Regions from separate parts of the Acinetobacter sp. 161(2023) genome, predicted to be linked through region 1. Evidence: riboswitches for the same ligand, from Rfam matches in the RefSeq annotation. Region 1 holds a riboswitch; the other holds the start of a gene.
The links. Region 1 has a riboswitch for manganese ahead of WA249_RS04800 (TMEM165/GDT1 family protein). Riboswitches for the same ligand answer to the same signal wherever they lie in the genome.
Positions count from the first base shown of each region.

Region 2: it holds a riboswitch for manganese, as region 1 does, so the genes downstream of both, WA249_RS08040 (sodium:calcium antiporter) here and WA249_RS04800 (TMEM165/GDT1 family protein) in region 1, are expected to answer to the same signal.

Region 1 is NZ_JAZEYD010000004.1:82,461-88,215, reverse strand. Features, by position in the region: gene aceE (pyruvate dehydrogenase (acetyl-transferring), homodimeric type) at 1-61, shown strand, start outside; gene WA249_RS04810 (2-oxo acid dehydrogenase subunit E2) at 64-2,043, shown strand; gene WA249_RS04805 (hypothetical protein) at 2,189-2,467, shown strand; yybP-ykoY riboswitch at 2,496-2,681, shown strand; gene WA249_RS04800 (TMEM165/GDT1 family protein) at 2,697-3,272, shown strand; gene WA249_RS04795 (MBL fold metallo-hydrolase) at 3,543-4,340, shown strand; gene guaB (IMP dehydrogenase) at 4,535-5,755, shown strand, end outside.
Region 2 is NZ_JAZEYD010000007.1:8,504-14,258, forward strand. Features, by position in the region: gene WA249_RS08020 (GlxA family transcriptional regulator) at 1-595, shown strand, start outside; gene WA249_RS08025 (DUF2147 domain-containing protein) at 921-1,358, shown strand; gene WA249_RS08030 (TetR/AcrR family transcriptional regulator) at 1,510-2,070, opposite strand; gene WA249_RS08035 (hypothetical protein) at 2,713-2,901, opposite strand; gene WA249_RS08040 (sodium:calcium antiporter) at 3,266-4,264, opposite strand; yybP-ykoY riboswitch at 4,275-4,472, opposite strand; gene dmeF (CDF family Co(II)/Ni(II) efflux transporter DmeF) at 4,511-5,443, opposite strand; gene WA249_RS08050 (MFS transporter) at 5,673-5,755, opposite strand, start outside.

The DNA of each region.
Region 1 (5,755 bases):
ACATCCAGAAGTTCAAGCAGTTGCTGAATACCATGAAGCGCAAACAGGTGAGGGGAACTAAGCATGCAAATTAAGACCCCTGATATTGGCGTAGATAAAGCAGTTGTTGCTGAAATTTTGGTAAAAGTTGGTGACAGCATTGCTGAAAATGACAGCCTTGTTTTGCTTGAGTCAGATAAAGCGTCTGTTGAAGTGCCTAGCACTTCAGCAGGTGTCGTAAAAAGTATCTTAATCAAGGAAGGCGATAGCGTAACTGAAGGTACGGTATTGTTTGAACTTGAAGCTGAAGGTAATGTACCTGTAGCTCAAGCAGAAGAAGTTGCAAAACCTGCTCCAGCAGCTGAACAAACAGCAGCGCCGGCAGCGGTACAACAGGCTTCAACTGCTGCACAACCAGCAGTGGCAACCACGAGTCAAGTGGTTGAAGTTCAAGTTCCTGATATTGGTGTTGAAAAAGCACTTGTTGGTGAAATTTTAGTAAAAGTTGGCGAGCAAATCGATGTTGAGCAAAGCATCGTTGTGGTTGAATCTGACAAAGCAACTGTAGAAGTACCAAGCAGTGTTGCGGGTACTGTAGAAAGCATTCAAGTTAAAGAAGGCGATACAGTTAAAGAAGGTGTTGTGCTCATTAAAGTGAAAACAACATCTGCATCAAGTGCACCAGTTGAAGCTCCTGCTTCTACAGCAGCTTCAGTGGCAGCGCCTGCACCAGTTCAACAAGAAACTGTAGCTGCGGCTGCTACTCAATCTGGACCAGTTGATATTAACGTTCCTGATTTGGGCGTAGATAAAGCAGTTGTTGCTGAAATTTTGGTACAAGTTGGCGATAAAGTTGATGTAGACCAAAGCCTTGTTGTGGTTGAGTCTGATAAAGCAACTGTAGAAGTTCCAAGTACTGTTGCTGGTGTTGTGAAAGCGATTCACTTGCAAGCAGGTCAACAAGTTTCACAAGGTGTTTTGCTTGCAACAATTGAGGCGGAAGGCCAAGCACCTGCAGCAGCTCCAGCGCCAAAAGCAGAAGCTCCGGCAGCACAAGCTTCAGCACCTAAAGTGGCGGCTCCTGCTCCGACTCAGGCTGTATCTGCTCCAGTTTCTGGTAGTGATAAGTTAACGAAAGAGCAAGAAGCTGAAAACGCTAAAGTTTATGCTGGCCCTGCTGTTCGTAAGCTTGCTCGTGAACTTGGTGTGGTTTTATCACAAGTTAAAACTTCTGGTGAACATGGTCGTGTGATTAAAGAAGATATCTTTGCTTATGTGAAGACTCGTTTAACTGCACCACAAGCAGCTCCAGTAGCTGCGGCTGCACCAGCAGTTTCGGGTTTGCCAAAGCTTCCTGACTTCACTGCGTTTGGTGGCGTGGAAGAAAAAGTACTGACGCGTTTGCAGCAAGTATCAATTCCGCAATTGTCATTGAACAACTTTATTCCGCAAGTCACCCAGTTTGATTTGGCTGACATTACTGAGTTAGAAGATTGGCGTAATGAGCTGAAAGGCAACTTCAAAAAAGAAGGTATCAGCCTGACGATTATGGCATTCATTATCAAAGCCGTTGCGCATTTGTTGAAAGAAGAGCGTGAGTTTGCAGGTCATCTATCTGATGACGGTAAATCAGTGCTCTTGCGCAATGAAATCCATATGGGAATTGCGGTAGCAACACCTGATGGTTTAACTGTGCCAGTACTTCGTAACCCAGACCAAAAATCAATTAAGCAAATTGCAGTTGAATTAGGTGTGTTAGGTCAAAAAGCACGTGATAAGAAATTAACACCGAAAGACTTACAAGGTGCGAACTTCACGATTACAAGCTTAGGTTCGATTGGTGGTACATCCTTTACACCACTAGTAAACTGGCCACAAGTTGCGATTTTGGGTATTTCACCTGCAACGATGCAACCGGTTTGGAATGGTAAAGACTTTGACCCACGCTTAATGTTGCCGTTGTCGATGTCTTATGACCACCGTGTAATTAATGGTGCAGATGCCGCTCGCTTTACCAATAAACTTACGAAACTTCTTAAAGATATTCGTACTTTATTAATCTAATATTTTGAAATGAATCATTAAAACCTCGCTTCGGCGGGGTTTTATTTTGGTATTTAATTTAATTGATTTTAGGTTAATCTAAAGATAAAGAGGGAGTGATCGAGAGAGGAAAAATTTCTCGTTTTAGACAAAGGAGAAATAATAAATGGTGGGTTTTTTAAAAATCATGTTGCTGATTCTGTTGGTTGTATTTTTATTGATGGGATTATGGGTCAGTCTTTTGCACTTTCCTTGGGAGTGGATGACCTACGTGGCAATGGGTTTGGAAGTATTTGTGGCAACGCTTATTTTGCCATTTGAATTTCAATCACAACATATAGCTGGCATGAACAATGTTGGGTTTATTAATTTTAGTATTTGTTTAGCTTTATTATTGGGCTTAGGTCGACTGTTAGTGTGGGCATGGATAAAATTTTTTGTTTGAAAAATGGAACTCCTCGAATATAATGAGCACATACTTCATTGGGGAGTAGCCGCTATTCATTTCTGAATGAATAGGTGATGATCAACATAATTGTTCAACAGAACATGGTCATCATAGCTTAAACGTCTCATCGTTTCTGAGTTGGCAAGACCTTTGATTTACCACTCTGCAGATATTTGGCTAGCAGGAGGGGTAGGTCATGGGCATTTATGCTAGCCAGAGAAACGACATGCAAGAATTTCTGATTTCTACTTCGATCGTTGCCCTAGCTGAAATGGGCGATAAAACTCAATTGTTAGCTCTTTTACTGTCTGCACGTTTCCGTAAGCCAATCCCTATTCTCATTGCGATTCTTTTTGCGACTTTAATTAATCATGGTATCTCTGCTGTGCTTGGACAGTGGATTACGACGGTTTTGAGTCCCGAAATCTTGGTTTGGGTACTTGCGGGTGGTTTTATTGGTATGGCGTTCTGGATGCTTATTCCAGATAAGTTAGATGATGAAACTGATAGCATTAACAGATGGCAAAAATTTGGTGTTTTTGGTGCAACCTTTATCTTGTTTTTCTTAGCAGAAATTGGTGACAAAACGCAGATTGCAACAGTAGCTTTAGCTGCACGTTACGACAGCATTTTCTGGGTGATGCTAGGTACAACGTTGGGTATGATGATTGCCAATGCACCCGCTGTATTTATTGGTAATAAATTAGCTGAACGCTTATCTATCTCACTCATTCATAAAATTGGTGCTGCTATTTTCTTAATTGTAGGTGTCTCTACTTTGGTACAGCATTACTTCTTCTAAAGCATTTAAAGCTGTCCAAAAAACGCCCTCAATTCGAGTGCGTTTTTTTGTAGGTCATTTTAGTAGTTAAATTTCACTGTGAAGTTAATTTGGCGTGAGTTGTTGAGGCTACCAAAATTATTGATAATTCATTTCTAAAATAAGAAAAGCAAAAGCTATTTTAAAATATTATGAGAAAAATAAAGCAATTCATTGCAAGAGTGGTCGAATCCCTTTATTTTATTATGGATATAAAAATATCTAATATTTAAAGTTTTTTTGGGGAATTGTATGGGGTTTGAAAAAACAACTTCGCAGATATTATTTGATAATGGCATTCATAAATGTATTAGTTTTACCAGTTTGGTTAAAGGGGAAGGTATACAAGCCAATCAATTTTTAATTATTGATCATGAGCGCGCTGCTGTAATCGATCCAGGTGGTGATTTGACCTATGTTCCGTTGACCATGGAATTAAATAAATATACACGCTTGAAAAATCTCGACTATGTGTTGGCTTCTCATCAGGATCCGGACATTATTACCTCAATGCCACGCTGGTTGGTCTATACCGATGCTAAAGTGGTGGCGTCAAAATTATGGGCACGTTTTCTACCGCACCTAAATTCCTCATTTATGAGTGAACGTATGAAAGGTAATTGGGAAGACCGTCTTATTGAATTACCTGACCGTGGCCAAGTGATTCAATTGGGGGAATCAAAACTTGTGGTAGTCCCAGCCCATTTTCTACATTCGGTAGGTAATTTTCAGTTTTATGATCCAGTCGCCAAAATTTTATTTTCTGGTGATATGGGCGCTTCGATAGTTGAGGATGCTAACCAACCTTTAACAGATTTCGATACGCATGTTCTAAAAATGAAAGCTTTTCACCAACGCTATATGTGTTCCAATAAGGTCATCCGCTTATGGGTTAAAATGGTTCGCCAGATGGATATTGAAATGATTGTTCCACAGCATGGCAGTCCATTTATGGGCAAAGAAATGATTAATCAGTTTTTGGACTGGATTGAGACTTTACCTTGTGGTGTCGACTTAATGACAGAACAAGTTTTTAGTTGCCCCGCCTAAATATGATCTCTAATGAGCAACCCAGATAAAATTCTGGGTTGCAAAAACATAGATTAAAAAATAACGTTAAAACTATAATAAGTGGGAATTATTTAGAGCAGCTCTACATCTATTGCTGAAAAAGGCAAAGATAATATGAAAATTGCATTGAAATTTGTTTATAATAGCTCACGGAATTTACCAGTGAGATTGTTATGCTGACCATCGTTCAAGAAGCGCTAACCTTCGATGATGTCTTATTACTTCCTGCCTACTCTACTGTTCTCCCAAAAGATGTCTCTTTAAAGACACGTTTAACTCGCGGCATTCATTTAAATATCCCATTAGTTTCAGCTGCAATGGATACAGTGACTGAGTCACGTATGGCGATTGCGATGTCACAAAATGGTGGTATCGGGATTTTGCACAAAAACATGGATATTGCTGCTCAAGCTGCAGAAGTACGCCGTGTAAAGAAATTCGAAGCGGGTATGGTGAAAGACCCTATCACTGTAACGCCTGAAACTACAGTACGTGAACTGATTGCAATTACCACTGCTAATAACATTAGCGGTGTACCTGTTGTTAAAGACGGCAAGGTTGTTGGTATTGTGACAGGCCGTGATACGCGTTTTGAAACTAATTTAGAACAACCTGTTAGCAACATCATGACAGGCCAAGATCGTTTAGTCACTGTACGTGAAGGCGAGTCTAAAGAAAATATTCAAGCATTATTGCAAAAACACCGTATTGAAAAAGTCTTGGTCGTTGGCGAGAGCAACGAACTAAAAGGCTTAATTACAGTGACTGACTTCCGCAAAGCTGAAAGCTATCCAAACAGTTGTAAAGATGATCTTGGTCGGTTACGTGTTGGTGCTGCGGTAGGTACAGGTGCTGATACACCAAGTCGTGTGGAAGCGTTGGTTGAAGCCGGCGTTGACGTAATCGTTGTTGATACAGCACACGGTCACTCAGCTGGTGTAATTGAACGTGTACGTTGGGTGAAACAAAACTTCCCTCAAGTACAAGTGATTGGTGGAAATATTGCAACTGGTGATGCTGCATTAGCATTATTAGATGCAGGTGCAGATGCTGTAAAAGTGGGTATTGGTCCTGGTTCTATCTGTACAACTCGTATTGTGGCAGGTATTGGTATGCCACAAATTTCTGCGATTGACAGCGTTGCTAGCGCACTAAAAGATCAAATTCCTTTAATTGCAGATGGCGGTATCCGTTTCTCTGGCGATATGGCAAAAGCGATCGGTGCGGGTGCAAGCACCATCATGGTTGGTTCTCTTCTAGCTGGTACTGAAGAAGCGCCTGGTGAGGTTGAGTTTTTCCAAGGTCGTTACTACAAAGCATATCGTGGTATGGGTTCATTAGGTGCAATGGCGGGAGCAACAGGTTCTGCTGACCGTTATTTCCAAGACTCAAAA
Region 2 (5,755 bases), on a different contig from region 1:
AAATAGGAAGAACTATGCCACCACATGGTGGTTGTATCATACCTTTCAAAAAAGATTTTCAAATGGAAAATTAAGTTGGGGCAAAACCTTTGAAAAAGATAAAAATATTATTACAACTGGTGGTCCACTATCTTGGATTGAACTCGTACTTTATATTATTAATCAATTTGCAGGACCGGAAGTCGCCAAGGCAACCTCAGATTTAGCAGTTGCAGGAGCACAGCCTGTATCTCAGCAAATATATGTGCCTGAAGGTTTTACGAGTTCAGTTGATCCTTTGCTCATGAAAATTGAAGAGTTTGTTAAATATACTAATCCGAATATTTCACTTGAAGAACTAGCTGAAAAATTAAATATAAGCGAAAGAACACTTTATAGAAAAGTTAAGAAATTAACCAATGAAAGTCCTAAAGATTTAATTACTCGATTTAAAATAGAGAAAGCATGTTACTTATTAGAAAACAATAGTTTATCTATTAAGACAATCGCACAAAATTGTGGTTACAGTGAAGATACTGCCTTTAGAAAAGCTTTTATAAAGATCTTAAATATGAACCCATTAGAATATAGAAAATATATTAAGAATAGAGTTTAAAGGAATTGAATAACTGAAAGAAATATCATTCGAAATTGGCTTTTTCGTGAATAAGGAAAAAGCCGTCTAAGCTTAGATTCCTATCTCACAATAACTATGCCCCAACAATAACCTGTAAAACTAAATAATTCTATCCATCCTCTTAATTACAAAATAAACAATCAAAGTAAGGTAATTAGAAATAGAATACACCTTTACATATTATATGGATTTACATATCGTCAATCTTCTAGATTCAATCCAAAGAAGACTGTACAGTTAACTTTAAAATGAATAATTTTGGCAGTTAAAGCCACCCTAGTTGTTAATTTGAGAAATGATTGTTATGAAAAAATATTTATTCCTACTTTTACTCAGCTCTTTTTCGGTTCATTCATTTGCTGCCGATAAACTCAATGGTACTGTCTGGAAAACCATTGATGATGAAACCAATCAACCTAGAGCACTGGTTAGATTTAGCGAAGATAAAAATGGGGTTCTATCTGCGAACATTGAAAAAATCCTTGTTACAAATGAAGCAAATAAATGTACGATGTGTGAAGGTACCTACAAAAACAAATCTTTAGTGGGTTTAACCATCGTCAAAAATTTAAAAAATGTAAGTCAAAATAAATATGACAAGGGATCTGTTCTCGACCCTCAGTCAGATAAGACTTATAAATTTAGTGTAATCGTATCACCAGATTGGGATAAACTTACCGCCCGTGGGTACATTGGTATCTCTGCAATTGGCCGCAACCAAACGTGGTATCGAGTTAAATAAGCTTTAAGCACAAAGCCTTGTTCTTAAAATTGCATGGTTTTTTGAAGTCATCACTTGCCTCAAAAACCATGTAATTTTCCATTTAATCTTCTAAATATTGTTAGGCTAGTTAATTAGTTAAAGATGGGATAAGCCCTATCATTTAATTGATTTACCTTAAACAAGTAGGCTTAAAGAAGCATTCCACCACAGCATCCCTTTCATCCAAACTGTTTAAGCTTAAAACCTGTAGCAGCAAACCATCTATTAGGTTTAAAACCATGTCCGCATCTGGTTTTATTGCACAAGTTTCCAAGCTAAAAATCAAATCAAAAATCTCTCGAAGCAGCCATTTTCGATATTCAACCGCCAGATGGTAGGCTTGAGGATAAACAAGTTTAATTTCAAATATGGCTTTGAGTAATAAGTGATAGAGGCTATTGAAACAGACATGTAAGCGCACAATTTCTTTGAGTTTATCGCTTGAGGTGCGATAACGACTTGAGTAGACAATCGAAAGTACGTCTTCTTTCAGCATGCTTTTTTGAAAGACAATGCACATTTCAATCAAATCTTCTTTTGAGTGAAAGTAGTTGTACAAGGTGCCTTTTGGTATTTTGGACTCTTTGGCGATCAGATCTACACCTGCTGTCTGAAAACCATAAGTGGTAAATAAACGTATAGCCGTTTGAACGACTTTTAGTTTTTTGGAAGAGATTTCTAAATGTGGCATATTTTTACCGTTATAAAAAAATTATTGTTGTATATAAATGAGATATAAAAGCCTTCCACTTTTCTAAAGGTGAAAAAAGGCACAGCAAAGCCGTAAAGACTGTGCTTGGCACATCTCAAGTTTTATTGTTAATGCAAATTTTTGAGCCGTAATGACTTAAAGCCTGAAAACCCTAAAGGTGATCAAGCTGCTTTAAATTTTTAAGCTGTGTCGTTATAGCTTTTGGCAAGGGTTGCCAAGAAATAATGAATGTGCAAAGCCAACTCCTTTTTATTGGGAGTTCTGCCAAAACATTAAAATTATGGTGGCAGAACGGAAGAGGGTTCGCAGACTGGTCACACAACCAGCACACCATAGGTGTCCCTCTCCCGTCCTACCGCTACGGGAGGGAACGAGAGTACACACAAAACTACTCCTCAGATGGAATAGCCCTGATGCGGTGTGAAACGGTCTGCGACGACCGACTGGCAATGTAGGCCAGCAGGCAAAGGATAGTGCCCAACCCTCTTGCAGTCAAGCACACAAAATGACATTTGTTTTAAAATAGATCATTAAAAAGTAAGGATAAATAATTAATAAGTTATGGTTAAATTGGAATTTATGAAGAGGCATTTCCCTGCTTAAAGTAGGAGGCAAAATTCACTAACGACTATATAGCGGATCTTCCTCAACAAAAAATACCTCACCCGATGAAGGTAAAACCCATTGATAAGTTCCTTCTATTTTCTTCATTTTTTCTTTGAAAATATCATATATCGCTATAAGGTTATGTTTTTCATCATATTCCCCTACATAGCCAAGTTCCTTTTCTTCATGAAAATCTCTAAACATTTTATGCATTTTTACGGCTCTAAGTTCCATCTCTTTTCTCCTTTTTATTATCAATATAATTATTATGATCTTTTTTTAATTTCAATACTAAAAAAAATGTACCCAAATATATCTTCCAGAAATATCAAATAAATAGTTATCGTAAATTTAATATTTATCAAACCTAAACTTTTGCATATCGTATGGTATACCTAACTTTATGCTCCATTTAAAATAAAAAAAAAATCAAATCTGGAACCTCTTAAAAAATAATAAAGAGGCCTAAGCCTCTTTATTATTATCGCACTAAAAATCAGTCATCCATCATAGCGAACTCTTGCGCAGGAATGCCCACAAAAAAGTAAGGATAAATAATTCGGTATTATCAAAGATAAATCACAACTAAAAATGCAAAAATGCCATACAAACCGCTTACTGCTACCAATGCTCGGTCATTGACCACACCGCGTCGGAACAAGCTCCACAGAAATACAATAGCCAGTGCGGTAATAACACCTGATGCTAATAGCAAAGAATCAAAGCGCCACGGTGTGAAGAAAATACCTAATGCACTTGGAATGGTGGCCTGAATCATCATAGCACCTGAAATGTTAGCTAAAGCTAAACGCTCTTTGCCTTGGCGCACCCAAATCAGAGCATTCATAATTTCAGGTAATTCTGTAGCTACAGGACTCAGTAACAAGGCAACTATGTGAGGCGGCCAGTTTAGAAGTGTACCAATCGCTTCAAGTTGAGCAACAAATGTGTGTGATGCAATGCTAATCACAACTAAAGCCAGCAAGACTTGTAGACCAGCCCAACCTAATGATGGTTCGGCTGTGTTTGGACGAAATTTAAGAGGTTCTAGTTCTTCTTCATCTGAGGCTGTGTCCGCCTCCTTAATCTCACGCCAAACATAGGCTGCATAAGCCGCTAAAAATAGTATGCCTAACCAAGGTTTGATTGCAAATGCCACTAAACCAAGCGCCACTTTTAATACAAAGATAGCAAGGAAAGAGATTTGATCTCGACTTAACCGAGCATAATCAACTTGTACTTGATGCGAAGTTCGAGCTAACTTCTTGCGATGAAGAATTAATACCAGACCAACTACGGCGTAACCCAAGGTAGCCAGAACCAATGGGCCACCCATTGCAGCCCCAACACCAAGATCTTTTTGTTCTGGAGTATTACCAAATACGACAGCCATAAAAGTGACTGCACTTTCAGGCAGCGCTGTACCAAAAGCTGCGAGAACTGAACCTACTGCGGTTGCCCCAAGGTTAAGACGCTTACCAAACCATTCAATGCCGTTAACGAAATATTCACAGGCGAGATAAATTGCCCCAGCGGACAAAAAGAATAAGATAAAAGTGAGGAGCATAGGAATAGTTCCAGCCGGGCGAATAAGAAACCATTGGCGCGACAACGCTCCTCGCCCGACTAGCAAAGTACGTTGCGGCCAAAGGTCTCGCCTAGCTCATACTGTTATACAGTGGCTGAACACGCCATGAGACACTGATCTCAAGTTTGTTGACGTGGTCTTCCTAGCGGGTACTAGGAATGGCTACTCCCCAATGACAATGCTGTGGATTTTAGCAGTGATTTAATTACAACTCTATAGAGTTGGTCAGACAAAATGTATTTCTACACTGGCATGTACAATTTCTTCATGAATAGACAATGCTTTTTTGACCAAATCAGGTGTTAAATCTGTTCTATTCGTTTCTAAAGCCAAAATGCATGAAAATTTTTCCTTACCTACTTTCCATACGTGTAAATCTGTAATTTTCACTTGGGACAATTGCTCAATTACTTCTTGTATTTCTGCCACCACAGGATGTGACATCTCCGCATCTAATAAAGTTTTTCCTGTATCACGTAAAAGCCCCCAAGACCACTGCGCAACCAGTATGGCACCAACGATCCCCAATAAAGCATCTAAAAAGTTCCATCCAAAATATTTACCAGCAATAAGAGCGACTATGGCTAATACCGAAGTTACAGCATCGGCAACCACATGTATAAACGCAGCTTTATGGTTTAAATCGTGATGGTGATCATGATGATGGTGACTATGCTCATGATCATGATGGTGGTCATGTCCGTGATTATCATGTAATAACCATGCACAGATTATATTGACAGCCAAACCTACAACAGCAATAGGAATCGCTTCATTGTAATGGATATCAACGGGATGAAGTAATCGATCAATAGATTGAGCTCCCATTAATAGCGCAACAACCATTAATATGATTGCACTACTATAGCCCCCCAAAATTTCAATTTTCCACGTTCCGAAACTAAAGCGTTTGTCATGGGCATAACGGCGCGCCATTTTGTAAGCAACATAAGCCAACCCTAGAGCAACCATGTGTGAACTCATGTGCCAGCCATCAGCCAAAAGTGCCATGGAGTTAAATATCCATCCACCCACAATTTCAAAGACCATCATCACCGCAGTTAAGATGGTTGCAATCAAAATTTTCTTTTGAGCAAGCGGGTTTCCTTCATCAAACTGATGAGAATGATAGCGTTCTAAATTACTGTTGATTTCCATATTTATGTTCGTTCAATGATACTCCCCTATAGTATATATTTTTTTGAAAGAAAATATGTCATCTCTCTAGTGAGACACGAAAATTTTTAATAAGTATTTGACCTTCAAGACTCATGCACCAGAACATATAGATATATTTTTAGGAAAATATAGTGTTCAAATGGGTAATGAGCCAGAAGCCAAAATCTTATTAGTTATTACTCTTTTAATGTACCGAAAAATAGCGGCTTTAGAATTGCCTCAGATGAAAACGTTTAGCCAGCTTCTTTTGCAAAATAATAACCAATATTGGGAACCCTGCTGCGGAAATTG